Linked DNA regions of Pseudoduganella dura. The main gene of each other region encodes a partner of the protein of the gene in region 2 in a complex. Links are inferred from orthologs where the notes say so. Each region holds a gene or a part of one and is shown on either strand. Other genes may lie near its edges.

What was found.
Region 1: the proteins of dapF (region 2) and GJV26_RS17550 are in contact, whole or in part, in a solved structure (PDB 5YGU), measured with the Escherichia coli proteins. The link is inferred for Pseudoduganella dura from one-to-one orthologs.

What each region holds. Positions count from the first base shown.
Region 1 is NZ_WNWM01000002.1:3,993,934-4,010,138, forward strand. Bases 5,926-8,909 are described here. They hold GJV26_RS17550 (RNA pyrophosphohydrolase), read right to left. Parts: upstream 7,741-8,909; coding sequence 7,111-7,740; downstream 5,926-7,110. Other genes in these bases: GJV26_RS17535 (c-type cytochrome), read left to right, coding at 5,926-6,117; GJV26_RS17540 (c-type cytochrome), read left to right, coding at 6,129-6,470; GJV26_RS17545 (DUF1841 family protein), read right to left, coding at 6,546-6,977; GJV26_RS17555 (proline--tRNA ligase), read left to right, coding at 8,031-8,909. Outside these bases: GJV26_RS17500 (DUF4118 domain-containing protein), read left to right, coding at 1-556; two-component system response regulator KdpE, read left to right, coding at 553-1,257; GJV26_RS17510 (TorF family putative porin), read left to right, coding at 1,365-2,081; GJV26_RS17515 (cobyrinic acid ac-diamide synthase), read right to left, coding at 2,204-2,701; GJV26_RS17520 (vWA domain-containing protein), read right to left, coding at 2,911-4,080; GJV26_RS17525 (GNAT family N-acetyltransferase), read right to left, coding at 4,074-4,694; GJV26_RS17530 (AAA family ATPase), read right to left, coding at 4,708-5,571; more of GJV26_RS17535, read left to right, coding at 5,788-5,925; more of GJV26_RS17555, read left to right, coding at 8,910-9,767; GJV26_RS17560 (lytic transglycosylase domain-containing protein), read left to right, coding at 9,767-10,402; GJV26_RS17565 (SWIB/MDM2 domain-containing protein), read right to left, coding at 10,664-11,050; ffh (signal recognition particle protein), read right to left, coding at 11,488-12,855; GJV26_RS17575 (YjgN family protein), read left to right, coding at 13,065-14,132; GJV26_RS17580 (M48 family metallopeptidase), read left to right, coding at 14,136-15,143; GJV26_RS17585 (NHL repeat-containing protein), read right to left, coding at 15,210-16,205. UniProt on the Escherichia coli protein: Master regulator of 5'-end-dependent mRNA decay.
Region 2 is NZ_WNWM01000002.1:2,764,634-2,774,472, forward strand. The notes cover bases 3,062-6,061. They hold dapF (diaminopimelate epimerase), read left to right. Parts: upstream 3,062-4,129; coding sequence 4,130-4,993; downstream 4,994-6,061. Other genes in these bases: GJV26_RS12060 (lysophospholipid acyltransferase family protein), read left to right, coding at 3,062-3,240; GJV26_RS12065 (LpxL/LpxP family acyltransferase), read left to right, coding at 3,237-4,133; GJV26_RS12075 (tetratricopeptide repeat protein), read right to left, coding at 4,998-6,061. Also shown: ahcY (adenosylhomocysteinase), read right to left, coding at 1-756; metK (methionine adenosyltransferase), read right to left, coding at 983-2,152; more of GJV26_RS12060, read left to right, coding at 2,344-3,061; more of GJV26_RS12075, read right to left, coding at 6,062-6,434; GJV26_RS12080 (porin), read left to right, coding at 6,876-7,931; GJV26_RS12085 (DUF484 family protein), read left to right, coding at 8,033-8,716; tyrosine recombinase XerC, read left to right, coding at 8,719-9,690; GJV26_RS12095 (CobW family GTP-binding protein), read left to right, coding at 9,767-9,839. UniProt on the Escherichia coli protein: Involved in the succinylase branch of the L-lysine biosynthesis and in the biosynthesis of the pentapeptide incorporated in the peptidoglycan moiety. Catalyzes the stereoinversion of LL-2,6-diaminopimelate (L,L-DAP) to meso-diaminopimelate (meso-DAP).

The DNA.
Region 1 (16,205 bases), 1.2 Mb from region 2 along the record:
AACCGTGCGCATGAGCACCCTGGTGGCGAACCTGCTCGACATGGCGCGCATCGAAAGCGGCGCCGTCCGCCTGAACCTGCAGTGGCAGGCGCTGGAGGAAACGGTGGGCAGCGCGTTGCGCGCCAGCCGCACGCTGCTGGGCGGCCACCGCGTCGTCACGCAGCTGCCGGCGGACTTGCCGCTGGTGCGCTATGACGCCGTGCTGGTCGAGCGGGTACTGTGCAACCTGCTGGAAAACGCGGCGAAATACACGCCGGCGGGCAGCACGATCACGCTGGCGGGCCGGGTCGGCGACGGCATGCTGGCGGTGACCGTCGCCGACGACGGCCCCGGCCTGCCGGCCGGGCAGGAAGAAGCGATCTTTGAGAAATTCACGCGTGGCGAGCGCGAGTCCGCCAAGCCGGGCGTGGGCCTGGGGCTGGCGATCTGCCGCGCCATCGTGGAAGCGCACGGCGGCCACATCGATGCGCAGCGCGTGCTGCCGACTGGCGCGGCCCTCGTCTTGACGCTGCCGCTGGGCACCCCGCCCGCGCTGCCGGAGGAACCCCTGGAATGACCGATAAATTGATGCCGACCGCGCTGCTGGTCGAGGACGAGCCGCAGATCCGCCGTTTCGTGCGGATGGCGCTGGAGGAAGAAGGCTGGAACGTGCAGGAAGCGGCCACGCTGCAGCGCGGCCTGATCGATGCCGGCACGCGCCGCCCGGACCTCGTGATCCTCGACCTGGGCCTGCCGGACGGCGACGGCGTGGACCTGATCGCCGACCTGCGCAAGTGGTCGACGGTGCCGGTGATCGTGCTGTCCGCCCGCGTCGGCGAAGACGAAAAGATCCGCGCGCTGGACGCCGGCGCAGACGATTACCTGACGAAACCGTTCGGCGTGGGCGAGCTGCTGGCCCGGGTGCGGGCCATGGCGCGGCGCCGGCGCACGCCGGAACAGGATGCGGGCGGCGTGGTGCGGTTCGGCGACGTGACGGTGGACCTGCCGGCGCGCATGGTCACCCGCGGCGGCCAGATGGTGCACCTGACGCCGACCGAGTACCGGCTGCTGGCGGTGCTGGTCAACAATGCCGGCCGGGTCGTGACGAATCCGCAATTGCTGCGCGAGGTGTGGGGCCCGTCCCACGCCGGGAACGGCCATTACCTGCGCATCTACATGGGCCACCTGCGCCAGAAGCTGGAGCGCGACCCCGCCCAGCCGGTGCACCTGCTGACCGAAACGGCGGTCGGCTACCGGCTGCTGCTCGCGGCCGGCTAGGGCACACCGGCACGAACCACCCATTCGCAGCACCAGGCCAGCTGCGCCGCCACGCCCACCGCGTGGCGGCGAAGGCCAGACTCACCCTTTATTTTCGAAAGACCCTCATGAAACGACTGATTTCAGGCATTTCCCTCGCCCTCGTTTTCGCCGCCAACGCTTCGGCGCAGATAACGTACAACATTGCCGGCGTGTCCGATTACCGCTACCGGGGCATCTCGCAGACGCGGCTGCAACCGGCGCTGCAGGGCGGCGCCGACTGGGCCGACAGCGGCTCCGGTCTGTACGCCGGCACGTGGCTGTCGACGATCAGGTGGACGAAGGATGCCGGCGGCGATGGCGCCATCGAGTGGGACGTGTACGCCGGCAAGCGCGGCAGCATCGGCGGCGACGGCGGTTTTGCGTATGACGTCGGCGTGCTGGGCTATGCCTATCCATCCAACGGTCTCCATCCCGATGCCGATACGCTGGAGGTGTACGGCCAGCTTGGCTACGGCACGGCCACGCTGAAGTACTCGCATGCCGCCACGAACCTGTTCGGTTTCGCGGACAGCCGGAACAGTGGCTACCTGGATGCATCGGTCAACCACGACGCGGGTGGCGGCTGGATCGTCAACCTGCACGCCGGCCGGCAGAAGGTGCGCAACCACGGCAATGCCAGCTACACCGACTGGAAGGCCGGCGTGACGAAGGATTTCGGCTTCGTTGCCGTGGCATTGGCCTATATCGGCACCAATGCCGGCAGATCCGCGTATGCCTCGCCCGCGAACGGCAAGTTCACCGGGCGGGATGCGCTGGTGCTGACGGTTTCAAGGGTGTTTTGACCGCTCGGCCCGGACACCGGTTTTTTGCGCCGATGTTGGCAAAAACCGGTGTCCGACACCAGAACGTCGGATGCGCCGGTGCTGACGGTGTCGGAAGTGTTCTGAGTGTAATCAGCCGCGAATCAGCCGCGAAACACGCTGGCGTACAGGGTATCGGCGCCGGCGGCCAGCTCGGCGCCGGGCAGCCGGGCGTGCAGCGCGATGGCGGCATGCGCATCGCCGGACCCGCACGGCACGATGACGATCCGCAGCCCCGGGTTGAACAGCCGCGCGTTGCCGATGCGTTCGGCGAGCCGGGCGGTGCGGGCGGGATCGCCCTGCAGGGCGTCGGACGGGACCACGACGACGCCGGCGGCGATCAGCGCGGCGCGGCTGCCCAGCGAGTCGCGGCCGTCGGCGTCGACGACGATGTCCTGGAAGCGCATGCCGAGGTTTTCCAGTTCCGCTTCCACGCCCTTGCCGCAAACGGTCCGTGCCGGCTGGGGGAGCGGCGGATGGGGTTGGGAATCCGCGTCCACCAGCAACACCTTGCGGCCCGACAGCGTGCGCTGCGCCGCGAGCCGTTCGGCCAGCGCGAGCTTGGCGTCGCACGCGCCTTCGCTGACGACGGTGACGATCATGATTTCACCATGCGGCCGGCGGCGAACGGGGGAAAGAAGAGAAAGGGGGAATCTGGAACGGTATCGGTCATGGTGGCCATCGCCAGTGAGTTGGACTGGATTCACGATAGCAGCGCCCGCCGAACGGCTGCGTAAAGAAACGGGGCACGGTCGTAACGGTTTTGCAAAGGCGCCGCCGCGGCGGCAGCGCCTTGCAAAAACGGACATGCCTACTTCGACAGCACCCGCATCGCCCGTTCGAGCCCTTCGAGTGTGGTGGGAAACATACGGTTGTTCATGATTTGCCGTACGATGGCGATGGACTGTCGATACTGCCAGTACTGTTCCGGCTCCGGATTGAGCCAGGCGAACTTGGGAAACGCATGCGTGAACCGGGCCAGCCATTCGGCGCCCGCTTCCTCGTTGTTGTACTCGACCGAGCCGCCCGGCTGCAGGATTTCATAGGGGCTCATCGTGGCGTCGCCGACGAAGATCAGCTTGGTATCCGGCGTGTACTTGCGCAGCACGTCCCAGGTGGGAAAGCGTTCGGCGTTGCGGCGGCGGTTGTTCTTCCACAGGTAGTCGTAGACGCAGTTGTGGAAGTAGAAGAATTCCATGTTCTTGAATTCCGAGCTGGCCGCGGAAAACAGTTCCTCGGTGCGCCCGATATGGTCGTCCATCGTGCCGCCCACGTCGAACAGCATCAGCACCTTCACGTTGTTGCGGCGCTCCGGCTGCATGCGGATGTCGAGCCAGCCGGCGTTGTTGGCGGTGGCGCGGATCGTCTGGTCCAGCGCCAGTTCCTCGGCGGCGCCGTCGCGGGCGAAGCGGCGCAGCCGGCGCAGGGCCACCTTGATGTTGCGGGTGCCCAGTTCCTTGTCCGCGTCGTAGTCCTTGTAGGTGCGCTGGTCCCAGACTTTCACGGCGGTGCGCCCGCCGCCTTTTCCACCGATGCGCACGCCCTCGGGGTTGGTGCCGCCATTGCCGAACGGCGACGTGCCGCCGGTGCCGATCCACTTGCCGCCGCCTTCGTGGCGTTCCTTCTGTTCCTTCAGCAGTTCGGCCAGCCGGTCCAACAGCTTGTCGTAGCCGAACTTTTCCAGCGCTGCCTTCTGCTCGTCGGTGAGCTCGCGCTTCATCCGCTCCATCAGCCAGTCCAGCGGGATCGAGGCCTTGCCGTCGAACGCGCCGTCGATGCCCTTGAAGTACTGGGCGAACGCGCGGTCGAAGCGGTCGTAGTGGGCCTCGTCCTTCACCAGCACCAGCCGCGCGAGGTAGTAGAAATCGTCGAACGACTGCGTGACGACATGGCGTTCCAGCGCCTCCAGCAAGGTGAGGAACTCCTTGATGGTGACGGGGATTTTCGCGTCCTTCAGCGTGAAGAAGAAGTCGATCAGCATGGGCGTTCCATGGCGGGCGGGGGAAGGGCCTGCGAACGATCCTGCAGGTAGGCGAGGTGGGCGCGGACCTCCGGCCATTCGCCGCGCATGATGCTGTACATGACGGTGTCGCGCACGGTGCCGTCGCGCCGCACCGCATGGTGGCGGATCACGCCATCCTTCTTCGCGCCCAGGCGCTCGATCGCGGCCTGGGAAGCGTGGTTGAAGTTGTCGGTGCGCAGGCCGACGACGGCGCAGCCCAGCGTGTCGAACGCGTGCGACAGCAGCATGCGCTTGCAGCTGGTGTTCACGTGGCTGCGCTGGCGGCTCCTGGCATACCACGTGTAGCCGATCTCCACGCGGTCGATGGCGGGCACGATGTCATGGTAGCTGGTGCTGCCGACGACGGTGCCGGTGGCGGCATCGATGACGGCGAACGCCAGCCGGGCAGGGCGCATCTCCAGCGCGGCGGCGATGTACGCGTCCACGTTTTCCGGCTCCGGCACGGACGTCACGCGCAGCTTCCACAGCTCGCCGTCGCGTGCCGCGGCGCGCAGGCCCTCGGCGTGTTCCTGGCCCAGCGGCTCCAGGCGCACGCCGTGGTATTCGAGCGTTACAGGCTGGACTGAAATCATGGCTGCGCGGCGGTCACCGGTTGGTCCGCGACATGAACACGAGGCGCTCGAACAGGTGCACATCCTGCTCGTTCTTCAGCAGCGCGCCATGCAGCGGCGGCACGATGGCACGGCTGTCCTTGCCGCGCAACGCTTCCGGGGGGATGTCCTCGGCCAGCAGCAGCTTGAGCCAGTCGAGGAATTCGGAAGTGGACGGTTTCTTCTTCAGGCCGGAAACATCGCGCACTTCATAGAACGTCTGCAGGGCCTGCGCCAGCAATTCCTGCTTCAGGTGCGGGAAGTGCACCTTCACGATCGCTTCCAAGGTATCCTTGTCCGGGAATGCGATGTAGTGGAAGAAGCAGCGGCGCAGGAAGGCGTCCGGCAGCTCCTTCTCGTTGTTCGACGTGATGATGACGAGCGGGCGGTGCCTGGCCACCACCATCTCGCGCGTTTCGTACACGTAGAACTCCATGCGGTCCAGCTCGCGCAGCAGGTCGTTGGGAAATTCGATGTCGGCCTTGTCGATCTCGTCGATCAGCAGCACCACGGGTTCCGGCGCGGTGAACGCCTGCCACAGCACGCCCTTGACGATGTAGTTGTGGATCTCGCGCACGCGCTCGTCGCCCAGCTGCGAGTCGCGCAGGCGGGAAACGGCGTCGTACTCGTACAGGCCCTGCTGCGCCTTGGTGGTGGATTTGACGTGCCATTGCAACAGCGGGCGATCGAGCGCGGCGGCCACTTCCTCGGCCAGCATCGTCTTGCCGGTGCCCGGTTCGCCTTTCACCAGCAGGGGGCGCTGCAGCGTGAGCGCGGCGTTGACGGCGAGCTTCAGGTCGGGGGTGGCAACGTACTGCGCGGAACCTTCGAATCGTTGATGCTTGTGGTCGGCGGTCATGGACGAACTTCCGGTGGGAGGAAAAAAGGCCAGTATACGGTAGTTCCGCGCACGCCAGAACGTACTGGAAACGTGGTGGACGACCGGATACAGCTGCGCTAGAATCGGCCGCTGGTAGCACGAAAAGCAAGTATTTATGCAAGCAGCAAGGGGACACGGAGACCGCGATGAAAATGAGTCCCCTCCAATTACTCTTTTGGACTCGACTAGCCACCCATGAACAGACTCACAGCAGTGCTCCTGCTTGCCGGCGCCTTCCAGGCCACCCCGGCCGCCCTTGCCGCGGACGTCGTCGGCAACCCGGCCGCCGCGCCATCCAAGATCGAAATGTGCATCGGCTGCCATGCCATTCCCGGCTACAAGGCCACGTTCCCCGAAGTGTTCCCGGTGCCGAAGATCGGCGGCCAGAGCGCCAAGTACATCGAGGCGGCGCTGAAGGGGTACCAGAAGGGCGACCGCAAGCATCCTTCGATGCAGGGCATCGCCGTCAGCCTGTCCGACCAGGACATCGCCGACATCGCCGCCTACTACGCCAAGCAGAAATGAGGAAGACCGCCATGAAGAAGACACTGCTCGCCGTGGTCTGCTGCATCGCTTCGGCCGCCGCCGTGGCCGCCGGCAACATCAACAACGGCAAGGCCCTTGCCGAGAAGTACGCCTGCGCAACCTGCCATGGCAAGGATTACAACTCGCCGATCGATCCGAGCTACCCGAAACTGGCCGGCCAGCACCGCGATTACCTGGCCCACGCGCTGACCGCCTACAAGCGCGGCGATGCCCCGAACGGCCGCAACAACCCGATCATGGGCGGGCTGGTCAAGCCGCTGTCGAACAAGGATATCCAGGACCTGGCGGCGTACTTCAACAGCCTGCCGGGAACGATGGTCGTCAAGCGGTAAGTTCGCGGCATCGTTGCAGAAACCGGTGCAGGACACCATTTCCCTGTGGGAAATAGTGTCCTGCACTGGTTCCGTCTACTGTTGCGCGCGCCGCTTCACGGCGTCGATATACGCTTCGCCATCCGGCGGCAGCCCATTGCGCTGCGACTTCCAGATCATCTCTCCAAGACACTCCATGATCTCGTGCTGCGCCTCGTGCGTGGAATCGCGCTTCTTCGACAGCGCCTCGTAAGCGGCGCGGATGCCGCGCGGCGAGTCGATCGATACCTGCTCGGAAATCGACAGGTGCATCGCCAGGTGCAGGAACGGATTCGCTTCGCCGCCTTCGACGGAGTAATCGCGCGCGAGTGCCGCTTCCACGTCGGTCAACGCTTCGTCGTACTCGGGATGCAGCCGCACCCAGTCCAGCGCCATCGCTTCGAGGGGGGTGAGGATTTCATGGGCGCGGTCCTTGCGGAACACTTCGCAGAAGAAGCGGCGGACGTCGTGGGAAGAGGGGGTGAACATGGGGCTGGCGGCGGCAGGCGTTGTGCGGGGAGGCGGACATTGTACAAAGAAATGCCCGCCGGCGCAGGTTGCCCCGCGCCGGTTGCATGAACGTCAAGAAAGTGCCTGGCCGGCGCCGCGGCCGGACTAGCGGCTAGCGCTTGCCGGAGGCGGCCAGCGCCGCGCCGTCGCAGCCGACCACTTCCTGCGGCGGTGCCACGATCGCCTGCTGCGACGTTCGCTGCCCCTGCTGGCCGCGGCCGTGCGGCTGGCGCAGGTAGCGCGACGAATGCCGGCGTTCGCCATGCGCGGGCCACGTGAGGAACCGGGAAAGTTCCTGCAGCGCGCGCTGGTACACCTCGCGCTTGAACTCGATGACCACGTCCAGCGGCACCCAGTATTCGTGCCAGCGCCAGGCGTCGAATTCGGGGTGGTCCGTCAGCCGCAGGTTCACTTCATTGTCGCGCGCACACATGCGCAGCAGGAACCAGATCTGCTTCTGCCCGCGGTAGTGGCCGCGGATCTCGCGCTTGATGAAATGATCCGGCACTTCATAACGCAGCCAGTCGCGCGTGCGGCCCACGATTTTCACGTGCTCCGGACGCAAGCCGATTTCCTCCTGCAACTCCCGGTACATGGCCTGCTCGGGTGTCTCGCCGTACTTGATTCCTCCTTGCGGAAATTGCCATGAGTGCTCGCGCACCCGCTTGCCCCACCACACCTCATTATGAGAGTTCAGCAGGATGATGCCGACGTTGGGGCGGAACCCTTCCCGATCGAGCATAGTGCACCTCAAACTTTCTGCGGCCGATGCAGTCCTTTACATCTATCTTTCTTACATTTTTGCCCACAAGTCCGCCTGCCGACACCGCCTTCCTGGTACGGAGGCATCCGGCAAGCCCGCGCTTGAACGCGACAGTTGCACCTGCGGCTGAGTGCGCCGTTGGACGCGCAATCGATCACGCAGTTGGACCCGCAGTTGAACCCATTGTATAAATGATGGATGCATCAGCCAGCTAATCCTTTAAAATTAGGTTGATTATAACCCCCTCTTTTTGAAAAGAATTCACAGATATGCGTGCGTCACGGTTTTTTATTTCCACACTCAAAGAAGCGCCTTCCGATGCGGAAATCGTCAGCCATAAACTGATGATGCGGGCAGGCATGATCAAGCGGCTGGGCTCGGGCATCTACACGTACATGCCGATGGGCCTGAAGGTCATCCGCAAGGTCGAGGCGATCGTGCGCGAGGAGATGAACCGCGCCGGCGCCATCGAGCTGCTGATGCCGCTGGTGCAGCCGGCCGAGCTGTGGCAGGAGACGGGCCGCTGGGACAAGATGGGCGCGGAACTGATGCGCGTGAAGGACCGGCACGGCCGCGAATTCGCGATCCAGCCTACCTCCGAGGAAGTGATCACCGACGTGGTGCGCGGCGAGATCAAGTCGTACCGCCAGCTGCCGTTGAATTTTTACCACATCCAGACCAAGTTCCGCGACGAGCGCCGCCCCCGTTTCGGCCTGATGCGCGGCCGCGAATTCACGATGAAGGATGCATATTCGTTCGACCGCGACCTGGAAGGCATGCAGAAGTCCTACCGAGTCATGTTCGATGCGTATACGAAGATCTTCACCCGCTTCGGCCTGAAGTTCCGCGCGGTGGCGGCCGACAACGGCGCCATCGGCGGCACCGGATCGCACGAATTCCACGTGATCGCCAGCACCGGCGAGGATGCGCTGGTGTACTGCCCCACGTCCGATTACGCGGCCAACATGGAAGCGGCGGAAGCGCTGCCGACCGGCACCCGCGCGGCCCCTGCCTTTGATCTGGTCAAGACGTCCACGCCGAAAGCGGCCAAGTGCGAAGACGTGGCGAAGCTGCTGGGCATCGAACTGTCGAAAACGATCAAGACGATCGCGCTGACCGTCGAAACGGAAGCGGACGGCAAACTGGATAAACAGTATTTCATGCTGCTGCTGCGCGGCGACCATGAGCTCAACGAGATCAAGGCATCGAAGGTGCCCGGCCTGCAGGGCGCGTACCGCTTTTCCACCACGGAGGAAATCGAAGAAGTGTACGGCTGCAAGCCCGGCTACCTCGGGCCGATCGGCACGAAGGCGCCGGTCACCATCGTGGCCGACCGCACCGTGGCCAACATGTCGGATTTCGTTACCGGCGCCAACGACGAGGATTTCCACTTCACCGGCGCGAACTGGGGCCGCGACGTGCCCGAGCCGCACATCACGGCCGACCTGCGCAACGTGGTCGAAGGCGACGCTTCGCCGGACGGCAAGGGCGTGCTGGCGATCGAGCGCGGCATCGAAGTGGGCCACGTGTTCCAGCTGGGCACCGCGTATTCGGCGGCGATGAACGCCACCTTCCTGGATGAAAACGGCAAGCCGGCACCGCTGCAGATGGGCTGCTACGGCATCGGCGTGACCCGCATCCTGGGCGCGGCGATCGAGCAGAACTTCGACGACAAGGGCATCGTCTGGCCGACGTCGATCGCGCCGTTCGAGCTGGTGCTGTGCCCGATGGGTTACGACCGCAGCGAACTGGTGAAGGAGGAGACCGACAAGCTGTATGCGGCGGCTCTCGCGGCCGGCATCGACGTGATCGTCGACGACCGCGGCCTGCGCCCGGGCGCCATGTTCGCCGACTGGGAACTGATCGGCGTGCCGCACCGCGTGGTGATCGGCGACCGCGGCCTGAAGGAAGGCAACCTGGAATACCAGGGTCGCCGCGATACCGAGGCGACCAATGTGCCGCTGGCCGACATCGTGGCCTTCGTCAAGGCCCGAGTGCAGCAGTAATGAAGGCGGGCCGGGAACGGCGCCGCTGGTGGGCGCGCCCCTTGCGGTGGTGGCACACGATCGCGTTTGCCACCGGCGTGCTGTGCGCGCCGTTCGGCTTTGCCGGCAACCAGAAGGAAGAAGCGCTGGCCGACTCGGTGCGGGTGGCGCTGTCCACCGCCATCCTCGACGCGCGCCCGCCGAAGCCTGCTTTCGTCAATCCGGCCGACCAGGCGCGCTACGACGCGTGGGTGGCCGACATGTCCGGCCGCCTGAAGCGCAAGCTGCCGGACGAGCAGCACCGCCGCGAATTCCTGGAAACCGTGTGGTATGAAGCGCGCCGCGCCGGCCTCGAACCTTCGCTGGTGCTGGGGCTGATCCAGGTGGAATCGGCCTATCGCAAGTACGCGGTGTCGATCGTCGGCGCGCGCGGCTACATGCAGGTGATGCCGTTCTGGACCAACGTGATCGGCGACAGCGACCGCCGCAAGCTGTTCAACATGCAGACCAACTTGCGCTACGGCTGCGCGATCCTGCGCATGTATGTCGACATGGAGCGGGGCGACCTGTTCCTCGCGCTGGGACGCTACAACGGCAGCCGCGGCAAGCCGGCTTATCCGAACGCGGTGCTGAAGGCCTGGAACAACTGGCGGTAGTTGCCGAACGCCGGGGACAGGGAAACTTCGGGACGAAAAAAGCCCCCGGTCGCATCGCGAGCCGGGGGCTTTGTCCGTAACGGCCTGGTATCCCGAATCAGAGATTCGTTGAATAAATTCGACGAGAATCGCCCCGATGCTGCGTTGAAAATACCCGGAAAGGCCTCGGCCTTACCGGGTATTTCCGCCTTGCCTCGAGACGATTTCGTCAAATTTATTGGTCAACGAACTTCTGATTCGGGACACTAGCCAATGAGGAGCTTATTTCAGGTGATCGGAAATGAGCTTCGTCATCTCGAACATGGAGACCTGCGCCTTGCCGCCGAAAACGGCCTTGAGCTTGTCGTCCGCGTTGATCATGCGGCGATTGGCGGCATCCTGCAGGTCGTGCTTCTTGATGTATTCCCAGACTTTCTTCGTGACTTCCGTGCGCGGCAGCGGGGAGGCGCCAACTACCGGGGACAGCTCTGCGGACGGAGTCATCTCTTTCATGAATGCTGCATTGGGCTTGCGTGCTGCGGGTTCTGCCTTTTTCGCTGCCGGCTTGGCTGCAGCTTTCGCTGGAGCGGCGGCTGCCTTCTTTGCCGGAGCCGCTTTCGTTGCGGCTTTCTTGGCAGGTGCTGCCGTGGATTTCTTGGCTGTTGCCATATTCGAGCCTCCTTAACATACACATGGAAATTTGCGCACTACAACGCACGGCTAATATTGGTTGCCTTTTTAAGAGGATGCAAGCGTTTTTCGCGTTTTTTGTGGGAAACGGCACGTAAAGAAAGGTTAATAATGAAAAAACCGCCGCTGTGCCTGCACACAGGGCGGTTTTTGACAGCTGGCAGGCCGGAAAGCCGCGCCGTTACAGCGTTTCAGCGACTCGCGCCCTGACCTGGTTTTTAATGCCATGACCTTTGTTTTCAACGCACGTATGGGGACTGTGCTGCAACGGGGTCACGGCAAGACGCCGCGCCGCCATCCTGGTTTGCTTTAGCGCACCCGGTATGGCCTGCGCTGCAACGGGGTCAGGGCAAGGCGCGGCAACGCAGACAGTACACTGGTACGGCAAGTTGCCGCGCCGCCGCCATGGCCCCGTTTCAGCGCAGGCCAGGCATCATGCCCTTCATGGAGCGCATCATCTTCATCATGCCGCCGCCCTGCAGTTTCTTCATCATCGTCTGCATCTGCTCGAACTGGTTCAGCATGCGGTTCACTTCCTGCACCTGCACACCGGCGCCGGCGGCGATGCGGCGCTTGCGGGTCGCCTTGATCAGGTCGGGCTTGGCGCGTTCGGCCGGCGTCATCGAATCGATGATGCCGACCATCCGGCGTACCTGCTTCTCCGCCTGGTCCATGTTCGCGTTGCCGGCGGCCTGCTGGAACTGGGCCGGCAGTTTATCCACCAGGCCGGCCATGCCGCCCATCTTCTTCATCTGGCCCAGCTGCGCCTTGAAGTCGTTCAGGTCGAACTTGCCGCCCGCCTTGACCTTGGCCGCCAGGTCCGCCGCCGCTTTCGCATCGACGCCCTTGCGCGCTTCTTCCACCAGGGCGAAGATGTCGCCCATGCCGAGGATGCGGTTGGCCATGCGGGCCGGGTCGAACGCTTCGAGGCCATCGAGCTTTTCCGACACGCCGGCGAACTTGATCGGCTTGCCGGTGATGTGGCGCACGGACAGCGCCGCGCCGCCGCGCGAATCGCCATCGAGCTTGGTCAGCACGATGCCGGTCAGCGGCAGCGCGTCGTTGAAGGCCTTCGCGGTGTTGATCGCATCCTGGCCCAGCATCGCGTCGACGACGAACAGCGTTTCGATCGGCTTGACCGCGCCGTGCACGGCGGCGATTTCCTTCATCATTTCCTCGTCGATACCGAGGCGGCCGGCGGTGTCGATGATCAGCACGTCGTGGTAGTGCTTCTTCGCCCAGTCCAGCGCGGCCAGCGCGATATCGACCGGCTTGTCCTGCGCGGTGGACGGGAAGAAGTCCGCACCCACCTGGGACGTGACCGATTGCAGCTGCGCGATCGCCGCCGGGCGGTACACGTCGGCCGACACGGTCAGCACTTTCTTCTTCTTCTGCTCGCGCAGGTACTTGGCCAGCTTGCCGACGGTGGTGGTCTTGCCCACACCCTGCAGGCCGGCCATCAGGATGATCGCCGGCGGCTGCTGCGCAAAGCTCAGCTGCGCGGCTTCGGGGCCGAGATCGGCGCCCATCAGCGCGCCCAGCTCGCGCTGGACCACGCCCACCAGCGCCTGGCCCGGCGACAGCGAGCCCACCACTTCCTCGCCAAGCGCCTTTTCCTTGACCTTGCCGATGAATTCGCGCACCGCGGGCAGCGCCACGTCGGCCTCGAGCAGGGCAAGGCGCACTTCGCGCAGCATCTCGGCGGTATTGGCCTCGGTCAGGCGGGCCTCGCCACGCATGGTCTTGACGACCTTGGCGAGGCGTTGAGTCAGATTGTCTAGCATGTCGGATGATCAGGTAAGAGAGGGCGGGCAGGTGCCCGGAAACGGTGCCATTTTACAGCAGTGCGGGGACGCCGGTCCGACGATGGCGCGGGGCGACACTCTCCAATTGTCACAGCCGTGCACACACGGCAGGATAGTTTGCTATTTCAGATTGACAACTTTTAGGGCGGCCGGCATCGTGCTCCTTCACTTCAAGAGGGGAGGGCAGCATGGGCACCATGTTGAGCGGCGCAGCAGTGCCGCAGGCGGAACCGCAAGTCCGCGAAGAGCGTTTCGTGTTTACCGCGACCGGCGGCGAGTATTTCCGGATCTGGATCGTCAACCTGTTGCTGACGGTCGTCACGCTGGGCATCTATTCGGCGTGGGCCAAGGTGCGGCGCAACCAGTACCTGTATTCGAATACCCGGCTGGCCAGCGGCGGCTTCGAGTACCACGGCTTGCCCATCGCGATCCTCAAGGGGCGTATCGTGGCCGGCGTGCTGTTCGGCGGCTATTACGTGGCCGCCGCAGTGTCGCCGGTGGCTGCGCTGGCGGTATTCGCCGTATTGATGGGGGTGATGCCATGGCTGATCTGGAAGGGCCTGCAGTTCGCGCTCCATAACAGCAGCTATCGCGGCATCCGTTTCGGGTTCGACGGCAGTGCCAGGGGAGCGTACTTCCATTACCTGGTGCTGCCGCTGCTGGCGGCGCTGACGCTCGGCCTGCTGTATCCGTTCGTGCACCAGCGCATCAAGCGCTTCCAGCACACGCACAGCCGTTACGGCAGCGTGCCATTCTCGTTCGATGCACCGGTGAGCGGCTTCTACAAGCGCTATCTCGTGATGGCGCTGGTACTGTTCGGCGGGCTGGGGCTGAGCATCGTCGCGGCAGGACTGCTCGTCAGCGCACTGGGTGTCCCGGTCGCGCAGGCGCAGGCAGCCGGCGCGATGATCGGCCTCTTCCTGGTGTATCCCTACCTGCTGTGCGTGCTGTGGATCTTCTACGCCACGCTGCAGAACCTGATCTGGAACCACACGCAGCTGGGGCCGCACCGCTTCCGTTCCACGATGAAGGCTGGCCGCATCGCCTCCATCTACATCACCAATACGCTGGCGATCCTGTTCACGCTCGGCCTGTTCATTCCGTTCGCCACGGTGCGGGCAATGAAGTACCGCCTGGAATGCACGTCGCTGCTGGTCGCCGGCAGCCTCGACGACATTGCCGCCGGCCAGCGTGCCGAGATCGGCGCGATCGGCGACGGTGCGGCCGACCTGGGCGGCTTCGACCTGGCGCTGTAGGCGATGGGTATCGAGCTGACCGGAAATTACTTCGACGGCCGCACGTCGCGCGCGCACCGCGTGACGCTGGCCGTGCGCGATGGCATGGTGCACCTTGGCGGGGATATCGAGCGCAGCACACCGCTGGCGCAGATGCGCGTGGCCGAACGCATCGCCCGCGCACCCCGCAAGCTCACCTTCCCCGACGAGGCCACGTTCGAGGCGGATGACCAGGGAGCGCTGGACGCGCTGCTGCAGGCGACCGGCCACCGCGACAGCCCCGTGGTGCGTGCCCAGCAAAGCTGGCGCGGCGCACTGGCCGCGCTCGGCGTCACGGTGGGCGTGGTGGTGCTGGGCTACCTGTTCGTGCTGCCGGCCGGTGCCGACCTGGTCGCGCGCACCCTGCCGGTGGCGGTGGAGCGGCAGATGGGGCAGGGCACGCTGGCCCTGCTGGACCGCCATGTGTTCGCGCCCAGCCGCTTGTCCGAAGCGCGGCGCGGCGAACTGGCCGCACGGTTCGCGCGGCTGGTGCCACCCGGCACGGTGGAAGGACCGGCGCCCGTGTGGCGCCTCGTCTTCCGCAAGAGCCGGATCGGCCCGAACGCGTTTGCGCTGCCATCCGGCGACATCGTGCTGACGGACGAGATGGTGGCACTGCTGAACGACGACGGCGCCGTGATGGCCACGCTGGCGCACGAGCTGGGCCACCTGCACGGGCGCCACCTGACGCGGCGGCTGATCCTGGGATCGGCGGTCGCCGCCGCCAGCCTGCTGGTGTCGGGCGATGCCAGTTCGCTGGTCGCCGGCGTGCCCGCGCTGGCGCTCGACCTGCGCCACTCGCGCGACGCGGAACGGGAGGCGGACGATTACGCGGTCGCGCTGCTGGAGCGCAACGGCTTGCCGCTGGCGTACCTGGAACGCGTGTTCGTGGCGCTGGACGGGCTGGAGGAAAACGGCGCGGTGCCGGCTTACCTGTCCAGCCATCCGGCCACGGCCGAACGGCTGGCCAGGGTGCGCGCACACACCCGGTAAGGCGAGCGGGCCTTTCGCGCCGGCCGGAAGTGCGTCCCCGCCGCCGCCGCTGCCCTCGCGGTTGTTTTACTCTTTGCCCGCGAAAGGCGTCGTGGTCCCATCCGCGTTCAGCACGTCGACCTGGGTGGCGCGTACAAGCACCACGCGCTGGCCGCCGTTGCCGGCGATCTGGCGCACCGTATTGCCCGGCAGCGTGGCGATGGTCGTCACGCCGGCCTGGGTAACCTTGCGCAGCGTGGCGTTCGGGAGACCGCTCAGTGTGTCGAGTACCAGCACATCGCCCTGGCTGTCGACGGCCAGGCCGAACGGCGCAAGGAAGCGTGCCTGGGAGCCGGTGCCGTCCTGCGGCAATGCCGCGCCCGGGCTGCCGGCCAGTGTCGTCACCACGCCGGCCGGCGTGACCTTGCGGATCAGCGTATCGTCGATGACATACAGGTTGCCCTGCCGGTCGCTGGTGGCCGCCTTCAGCGAGCGGAAGCGCGCGGTGCCGGCCGCGCCATCGACCGGTACGGGCGAGCCAGCCCCGGTAACGGTGCCGGCCAGCGGCGCCACGCTGCCGTTTTCGGCGATCGTGACGATGCGTTCGTTCCCGATGCCATACAGCTTGCCGTCCACCGTGCCATGCAGCTCGAATGCTTCGTTCGGTGACAGCGGCAGCGTGGCGACCGTGGTGGACTGCAGGTTGTCGTCCAGCCGGCGAACCGTGACGGACCTCGCCGCGGCGTCGACCTGGGCGTAAGCGAGCAGGCTGGATGCCGACGGCGCCACGCTGCCGACCGCGTCGGCGGACGCCAGCGTGACGACGGCGCCATCCGGCGCGATGTGGCGCAGCACCTTGTCATCGGCCACCAGCAGCGTGCCATCGGCAGCCATCGCCAGGTCGCGGATGTTCGCGAAGCGGGCGTTCGTGCCCTGGCCGTTGATCACGCCGACGATATCGGGCAGTGGAGACAGCGTGGCTTCGATCGACTTCGTGACGCCGCCGGCGGCTGGCGCATCGCTGCCGCCGCCGCATGCGGTAACAGCCAATGCCAGCAGGACAGCAGGCAGCGCCCGCTGCAG
Region 2 (9,839 bases):
GATCATCACGTCGGTCGCGCGCTTGATGCCGTCGACCAGCGATTCGCGGCAGCCGTACAGGTTGTCGAACTTCGATTTCGTCACGGAATCGTTGACGTTGATTGCCGGGAAGGCCAGCTTGCCGTCCTTGTGCATCTGGTACAGGCGGTGCACGCCGGTGGTGGTTTCCTCGGTCACGCCCAGGATGGCCGGCAGGCGCTTCGAATACCACGTGGCATCCTTCGCCAGGCGGGCCTTGATCGCGTTGAACAGGCAGATTTCTTCTTCCGAGCCAGGATTGTCCAGCACCGACGCATCCTGCTCGGCGCGCGCGCCCAGGTGCAGCAACAGCGTGGCGTCGCCGCCATCGTCCAGGATCATGTTCGAGTACACGCCTTCGCCCGGCCATTCGAAGATGCGGTGGGTGTAGTCCCAGTATTCATCCAGCGTTTCGCCCTTGATGGCGAACACCGGAGTACCGGCCGCGGCGATCGCGGCGGCGGCGTGGTCCTGGGTCGAGTAGATGTTGCACGAAGCCCAGCGCACCTGCGCACCCAGTGCTTCCAGCGTGCGGATCAGCACGGCGGTCTGGATCGTCATGTGCAGCGAACCGGTGATGCGGGCGCCCTTGAGGGGCTGCGCGGCGGCGAATTCTTCCTGGATCGCCATCAGGCCAGGCATTTCCGTTTCCGCGATCTTGATTTCTTTTTCGCCCCATGCGGCCAGGCCGATGTCGGCAACGATGAAGTCTTGGGAGTCTTTGAGTACGGCGTTCATCACGCCTCCTTTCAATGTTGAAAAAAGTTGACGTGAGCGCGGTTGCAGAAGTTCCGAGCCTGGCGGATTCGAACGATCCGTCGCAACGCTCCTCGGAGAACAGGCATTCTATAACAAAAAACCGAAGCATCGCTTCGGTTTTTTGTTGGCTAAAACCGGGGTCAGACCCCAGTTTTTGGAAATATTTCCTAAATTTGGGGTCTGACCCCGGTTCTAGAAAAGTTTTTCAGGACAGTCCGGCGGCGGCGCGCAGGGCGGCGGCCTTGTCGGTGCGCTCCCACGTGAATTCCGGCTCTTCGCGGCCGAAGTGGCCGTAGGCGGCCGTCTTGCGGTAGATCGGGCGGAGCAAGTCCAGCATCTGCACGATCCCTTTCGGGCGCAGGTCGAAGTGTTCCTGCACCAGTTCGGCGATCTTCTCGTCCGGGATCACGCCGGTGCCTTCCGTGTACACGGTGATGTTGATCGGGCGGGCCACGCCGATCGCGTACGACACCTGCACCTGGCACTGGCGCGCCAGGCCGGCGGCCACCACGTTCTTGGCCACGTAGCGGGCGGCGTAGGCGGCCGAACGGTCGACCTTGGACGGGTCCTTGCCGGAGAATGCGCCGCCGCCGTGCGGCGCCGCGCCGCCGTACGTGTCGACGATGATCTTGCGGCCGGTCAGGCCGCAGTCGCCCTGCGGGCCGCCGATGACGAAGCGGCCGGTCGGGTTGACCAGGTATTTCGTATCCTTCAGCCACTCTTTCGGCAGCACCGGGCGGATGATCTCTTCGATCACCGCTTCCTCGATCTGCTTGTGCTGCATTTCCGGCGCGTGCTGGGTGGACAGCACGACGGTGTCCACGGCCACCGGGCGACCGTTGACGTAGCGCAGCGTGACTTGCGACTTGGCATCCGGACGCAGCCATGGCAGGCGGCCATCCTTGCGCAACTGCGATTGGCGCTCCACCAGGCGGTGCGAGTAGTAGATCGCGGCCGGCATCAGTTCCGGCGTTTCGTCGCAGGCATAACCGAACATCAGGCCCTGGTCGCCGGCGCCCTGGTCCAGGTCGATGCCGGCGCCTTCGTCCACGCCCTGGGCGATGTCCGGCGACTGCTTGTCATAGGCCACCAGCACGGCGCAGCCGCGGTAGTCTATGCCGTAGTCGGTGTTGTCGTAGCCGATGCTTTTGATGGTTTCGCGGGCAACCTGAATATAATCCACGTTCGCGAAGGTGGTGATCTCACCCGCCAGCACCACGAGGCCGGTGTTGCACAGCGTTTCAGCGGCGACACGCGCAGCGGGGTCCTGGGCCAGGATGGCATCGAGGATGGCGTCGGAAATCTGGTCCGCAACCTTGTCGGGGTGGCCTTCGGAAACGGATTCGGATGTGAAGAGGTAATCGATGGAAGACATCGCAAGCTCCTGTAAAAGTTGTAGAGACTGAAATTGATAGAACTGTCGCAACAACCCATACGGCTTGCGACGCTTTAGCGATATTTTTATCCCGCCTCGCAAGTTGTCTGTTAACTCGGCGGTTACTGCTGCGTGGTATTTTACGCTTCTTCAAAAATTTTTGCGCAGGTACACTTCTTTTTTGCGAGTTCATGCTGTTACGAATCTTCCGTTTCTTTTCAATATTTCCACTGCCGGTGCTCCATGGATTGGGCAGCTTGCTGGGATGGGGCGTTTACCTTCTGTCGCCGTCGTACCGCCGCCGCATGCGCGAGAACATGGCCCTCGCCGGCTATGACGGGCACCTGCGCCAGGCCATTGCCGAGGCCGGCAAGGCGGTGGCCGAATTGCCCTTTGTCTGGCTGGCCTCCGAACAGCGGATCGCACGGCGCGTCTTCCTGAAAAACTATGAGCTGGTCGAAGCGCACCTGCGCGCCGGCCGCGGTATCGTGTTCCTGACGCCACACCTGGGCTGTTTCGAGATCACCGCGCAGCGCGTGTCGCACGATACCGAACTGATGGTGATGTATCGCCCGCCGAAGCAGGCGGCCATGAAGCCGCTCGTCGAAGTGGCACGGGCCCGCGGCCAGATGGTGCTGGCGCCGGCCAACCTGGCCGGCGTGCGGATGCTGGCCAAGTTCCTGAAATCGGGCAAGCCGGTCGGCATCCTGCCGGACCAGGTGCCCCAGGAAGGCGAAGGCGTGTGGGCCGATTTCTTCGGCCGCCCCGCCTACACGATGACCTTGCCGGCCAAGATGGCCAGGCTGGGCGGCAACGCACCGGTGGTGCTGACCTATGCCGAGCGGCTGCCGGGCGGGCGCGGCTTCCTGATCCACTTCGTGCCGTTCCCCGGCTCGCTGGAAGGCGACAACGCGCAGCAGGCGCGCGCGATCAACGCGGCGATGGAAGGGCTGATCGCCGGCTGCCCGGCGCAGTATTACTGGAGCTACAACCGCTACAAGGTACCGCCCGGCGTGGCGGCACCCGGCGCAGGCACCGGCAACAGCCCGGGCAACAGCGCCGGCAATGGCGCCGGGGAGGCCGCATGAAGATCCTGCTTGGCTTCATGTGGCTGCTGCACTGGCTGCCGCTGCCGGTGCTGGGCCGCTTCGGCACTGCCGTCGGCAGCCTGCTGTTCATCATCATGGGCCCGCGCCGCGAGATCGCGCTGACCAACCTGCGCCTGGCGATGCCCGAACTCACGGAAGACCAGCGCCGCGCCCTGGCCCGCCGGCATTTCCAGGCCTATTCGCGCAGCGTGTTCGACCGGGCGATCCTGTGGTGGGCATCGGAAAGACGCCTGCGCCGCCTGATCCGGATCGAAACCGGCGAAGGCATGCCGCCCGGCCAGATCCCGGTGGCCGCGATGACCGAGAAGCCGACTATCCTGCTGTGCCCGCATTTCGTGTGCCTGGACGTGGCCGGTGCCTCGATCGCGATGGAAGCGTCGGCGTCGTCGATGTACGTGCAGCAAAAGAACGCCGCGTTCGATGCCGTGCTGCGTGCCGGCCGGGCCCGGTTCAAGCCCGTCAAGCTGTTCACGCGGCAGGACGGCATCAAGCCGATCCTGCGTGCGCTGCGCGACCGCCTGCCCTACTTCATGCTGCCGGACATGGACTTCGGCGAGAAGGATGCCGAGTTCGTGCCGTTCTTCGGCACGCCGGCCGCCACCTTGACGGCCACCGCGCGCATCGCCGCCACGACCGGTGCCCAGGTCATGCCGGTGATCGCGACCTTTTTGCCGAATTACCAAGGATGGCGCGTCAAGTTCTATCCGGTGTGGGACAATTATCCCGGTACCGACATGGTTGCCGCCACGCGCCGCATGAACGAGTTCATCGAGGAACGCGTGCGCGAGGCGCCGGCGGAATATTTCTGGACCCACAAGCGCTACAAGACCCGCCCGAACGGCGAACCGTCCTTCTATTCGAACAAGCGATGAAACTCAAATTTACCAAGATGCATGGCGCCGGCAACGACTTCATCGTCATCGACGCCATCAACCAGCAGATCGACTTCACCACCGCGCAGTGGAAAGCGCTGGCGGACCGCCGCTTCGGCATTGGCGCCGACCAGCTGCTGGTGGTCGAGAAACCGACCAATCCGGGCTGCGACTTCCGCTACCGCATCTTCAACAACGATGGCGGCGAAGTGGAACAGTGCGGCAACGGCGCCCGCGCGTTCGCCAGGTTCGTGGCCGAAAAAGGCCTTACGCAAAGCCGCAGCATCGCTGTCGAAACGATGTCGGGCATCATCGCGCCGCGCCTGGAAGATGATGGCAGCGTCACGGTGGACATGGGTGCGCCCGTGTTCGATCCGGCCCTCGTGCCGTTCGACACCGAGGGCCTGGCGGGCCTGCCGGAAGGCGACGACACGCTGTGGCCGCTCGTGCTGGAACTGGCCGGCGAGAAGGAAACCGTGCCGGTGTCCGTGCTGTCGATGGGCAATCCGCACGCCGTGCAGGTGGTGGCCGATACCGACACCGCGCCGGTCGAACTGACCGGCCCGCTGATCGAGCACCATGCCCACTTTCCGAAGCGCGTCAACGCCGGTTTCATGCAGGTGGTGAGCCGCCGGCACATCCGCCTGCGCGTGTTCGAACGCGGCGCCGGCGAGACGCTGGCCTGCGGTACGGGCGCCTGCGCGGCCGTCGTGGCGGGCATCCGCCGCGGCTTGCTCGATTCGCCGGTGCGCGTGGATGCGCGCGGCGGCGAACTGTCGATCGCGTGGGCCGGCGATGGCGAACCGGTGTACCTCACCGGCCCCGCCGTCACCGTGTTCGAAGGCGAAATCACCCTCTGAAGCATCAGGCGGCCAGCCGCGCCCGGCCGCCTTCGACCGATTGCAGCCATGTCTTGAAACGGTACAGGCGCTGCCGGTAATTGCCTTCCAGGTTGCCGTCGACATGGTCGAAAGCCCGCGCGATGCGGTCCAGCGCCTGGCGCTGGCGGGCCGTCTCCACCAGCACCAGCCGGCGCCGGCCCCGGCCGTAACTGGCGCGGATGTCGATCACCAGGCAATGGCCGTGATCGGCCGCCTTCACATCGAGCAACAGCGCCTCGGCGCGCGTCAGCCCGAACAGCGCGGCCAGTTCGATCCGCGCCGCCAGCAGCGGCTGGCTGCTGGCCAGTTCCCGCGTCAGCAACGGCAGCAATGCCACGGCCCAGCCGGATGCATCCGGCGCCGGCACGATCCGCGCCAATACCTCGGCGGCTTGCGTGCAATGTTGCGCCGCCGCCTTCTGCAGCCAGTACAGCGCCTTGACGTCGTTGCTCTCATGACTGCGGCGCATCCGCCATGCCTGCAGTCCGCACTCGAGCTGCGCGGCGCCATGCCCCAGCGCCGCGGCTCGCTCCAGGCATGCCTGCGCTTCGCCCACGCAGCGCTGTGAAAACTCCGGTTTGACATAAATACGCGACAGCGCGAACCATGCCTCGGCCAGGCCCTGTTCGCCGGCCAGCGTCAGCCAGCGTACCGCGCGCTTGAAACTGGCCGGGCAGCCGTGCGGCAGCCGCACGCCTTCCGCATCGATGCGCGCCAGCTGCAACCCCATCGCCAGCTGGGCATGGCGGTCGCCCGCCGCGGCCGCCAGCTCGCGCATCCGCTGCGCCTCGCCGGTATCCCCCGCGGCGGCCAGCGCTTCGGCGCAGCGCGCCAGCAGACGGGCGTTGGCGGCGGACCCCGGCCAGGCTGCGGGATCGGCCGGCGCTTCCTCGAGCAGCGCGCGTGCCAGCGGCAGCGCTTCGGCAAGGGCAATGGCCGGTTCGGCACCGCCGCGCCCATCTGGCGCGACCGGATGCGGGGCCGGATGCAGCTCGGGTGCGGCCGGCTGTAGCCGCGCCAGCAGCGTGCCCGCCTCGGCGCAACCCGCATGCGCTGCCGCGTCGAGCGCACGGCGGGCGCGCTGGCGCAGGCCGGCCTGGGTCACGGCGGGTTCCTGCAACAACAACTGACCCAGGGTCAGCGTGGCCTGGACGATCCCGGCATCGCTGGCGCGCGCATACCAGTCCAGCAGCGTGGCGCGGTGGTGGGTCGCATATTGCAAGGGAATGTGGCGACCGATCAGCAGCCACGCTTCGTCGATGCCTGCGGCTGCCGCGCGGGCCAGCCAGTGCAGCGCGGTGGGCGGGCTGCATGGCAGGCCGGCGCCGCCCGCCAGGTATAACTTGCCCAGTCTCAGCTGGCATGCGGCATCTCCCGTCCGCGCACCCCTGATCACTGCCAGCTCTTCACGATTGGCCATGTCGGTCTCCAGAAGCTGCGTTATCGCGGAACCGGCGGCAATGCAGTTTGCAGTTGCCGGCTTTCCACTATTCGCGCTTTTTTTCGTTATGCGGTATTGACGCAACTGAACAGTTTATTCTCGAAACTGTTGCATTGCCTGAACAAGGTTGAACTCGCTTGATCCAACGCAAACGAGTTCAACCAAAGGTCCGGCTACGCTGTTCATGGATACCTTACCAATGAAAGGATTACGTGACGTGGATAAACAAATGGCACCGTAAAACTACCGTTTTATAAATACAACAAGATCCCGGTGTTTTTCCGCTTTCAACCAAGACTCGTGTCCGCAATCGACCAATACGCCGGCCTCGACGGCACCACGATTTAAGGTGCACCTGTCCAGTTTCACGAGCATCCGCTGGCTTCTTGCACAACCCATCCAGAACAGAGGGAACGACAAATGAAGAAATCCTTGGTTGCCCTGGCCCTGACGGCCGCTTTCGGCGGCGCCGCCGCCCAGTCCTCCGTGACCATCTACGGCACGATCGACGCAGGCATTCAGCGCACCACGCATGCCCCCAACGATGCCACGCTGGTGTCCCGGCGCGATAACAACAAGCTCGGTTTCCGCGGTGTCGAAGATCTCGGCAATGGCCTGAAAGCATTGTTTCAACTGGAAATTCGCTACGATCCCGATACCGGTGCCCTCGAAAACAATGTCCGCCCGCTGTTCCAGGGGCAGAGCCGGGTCGGCCTGCAGGGTGCGTTCGGTACCGTGCGCATCGGCCGCGGCCTGACCGCTTACCAGGAATCGTCGGTGGCGTTCGAACCATGGTCCGGCCTGCCCAACGTGGCCGGCTACCAGACCGACCTGCACGTGGCCGGCTATACCAGCGATCCGCTGAGCGTTGCCGGCAACTCGCTGAACCGCTTCTCGAACGCGGTGTTCTATAACACGCCCGTCATCGCTGGCTTCCAGGTCAACGTCTCGGTGGCCACCAAGGAAGCCAACAACGGCCCGGCCGTGATCGGCAAGGGCACCGCCACGGCGCCGCAGTACGCGGCCAACTCGACGGCCTCCGCCAACCCGTACTCGGTCAGTGCCACGTACACCAATGGCCCGTTCGCGGCGATGCTGGGGGCCGAGCGCAACGCCATCGAAACGAAGCTGTGGTCGGTGGCGGCTTCGTACAAACCCATCACGGACCTGAAACTGATGGCGTCGTACCAGCGCCAGGACCAGAGCCATACGCAGTTCTTCAACGAAGATACGAACGCGTGGGTGGTGGGTGCCAACTACACGGTCGGCGTGAACAAGTTCATCGTCGGTTACGGCCAGAAGGATCCGGATGGCGTCATCAAGACCAAGCAGGCCTCGGTCGGCTACGAATACAATATTTCTCCACGCACCTACCTGTATGTGGACCTGTCGGTGAAAAAGACCCCATTCGTGGTAACGGCCACCAACGACGTCACCCGCAAGCACTACGCGCTGGGCGTGCACCACAATTTCTGAAGCTTACCCGTTGGAAGACTGCGCCCCGGGCAGGTTTGCCGGGGCGTTTTTTTGTCGGCGTGTCGGTTAGAATGTTGCTTGCATTTATTTAAAGTGACAACATGACCGCTATCCTGGATTCCTCGGCTGTCGCGCAATACCTGACAGACCATCCCCATTTTTTTGAAGAACATGCGAACCTGTTGGGCGACGTCCGGCTGTCCAGTCCGCTGACAGGCCGTGCCGTGTCGCTGCAGGAACGGCAGATGGAAGTAATGCGCGAGCGGTACAAGGCCCTGGAACTGCGCTTGTCGGAACTGAACCGTAACGCCCAGGAAAACCAGGCGATCGCGAACCGCTTCCATGGCTGGAACCAGTCGCTGCTGCGCGAACGCGACGTGGCCGCCATGCCGCGTGCCATCACCGAAGGACTGAAGACGGGATTCAATGTGCCGGCCGCCACGCTGCGCCTGTTCGACGTCGCGCCGGAGTACACCGGCGAATGGTTCGCCGCCGGTGTCTCCGACGACGCGCGCCTGTTCGCCAACGGCTTGCTTGCCCCGTACTGCGGCAGCAACAACGATTTCGAAGCCGTGCGCTGGCTCGACGATGCCGGCTCGATCAGGTCCGCCGTCATCGTGGCGCTGCGCCAGCCCGGCTCGACGGGCGCGGCGTTCGGCCTGCTGATCATGGGCTCGCCGGATGCGGAACGCTTCACGTCGCTGATGGCCACCGATTTCCTGGTGCACATCGGCGAAACGGCCAGCGTCGCGCTGGCGCCGCTGCTGGCCCCACTGCCGGCCTGAGCATGACGGACGCGCACGGCAAGGCCGGCCCGGGCGCCGGCTGGGTCGATGCCTGGCTGCGCCACCTGGCCACGCAGCGCAAGCTGTCGCCGCGCACCGTGGAAGCCTATGGCCGCGACCTGGCCGAACTGGCCGCGCTGTCGGGCGATGCCGACTGGACCGCGGTCACGCACGCGGACATCCGCCGCTACACGGCAAGGCTGCACGCCGGCGGGCAGCAACCCCGGTCGATCGCCCGCAAGCTGTCGGGCTGGCGCAGTTTTTTCGGCTGGCTGGCCGAACACACCGCGCTGCCGGCCAACCCGGTCGAGGGCGTGCGCGCGCCGAAACGCACCAAACCGCTACCGAAGGCGCTGTCCGTCGACCACGCCGTGCAACTGGTGGCAACGCCGGCGCGCACGGCCGCCACGCCTACCCCGGCGGAACTGTGCAACAGCGCCATGTTCGAGCTGCTGTATTCCAGCGGCCTGCGGGTTTCCGAACTGTGCGGCCTCGACCTGCATTTTCACAAGGCGCAGGACGGCCTGGAGGCTTCGAGCGGCTGGCTGGAGCGCGATAACGCCGAGGTCGTCGTCACCGGCAAGGGCAACAAGATGCGCCGGGTGCCCGTCGGCCAGGCCGCGCTGGCGGCGATCGCGGCCTGGCTGCAGGCGCGCCCCGCCCCGGCCGACGGCAGCGGCGCATTGTTTGTAAGCGAACGCGGCGGAAGGATGTCGCCGCGCGTCGTGCAGATGCGGCTGAAACGGCATGCGATCGCCACCGGCGCGCCGGTGCACGTGCATCCGCACATGCTGCGGCACTCGTTCGCATCCCACGTGCTGCAATCGTCCGGCGACCTGCGCGCGGTGCAGGAAATGCTGGGGCACGCCAGCATCACGTCGACCCAGGTCTATACGGCGCTGGATTTCCAGCACCTGGCCGAGGTCTACGACAGGACCCATCCTCGTGCAAAAACCGGTAAAGGTACGAGCTGATTTAAGTCAATTGTGCGATTGGACAGCATAATTGGAATTCCGGCATAATCGACCGATTCTGTTATCGACAACTGACATGGCATTGATCCCGACTACCATCCTGACCGGCTTTCTCGGCGCCGGCAAAACCACCCTGTTGAACCGCATCC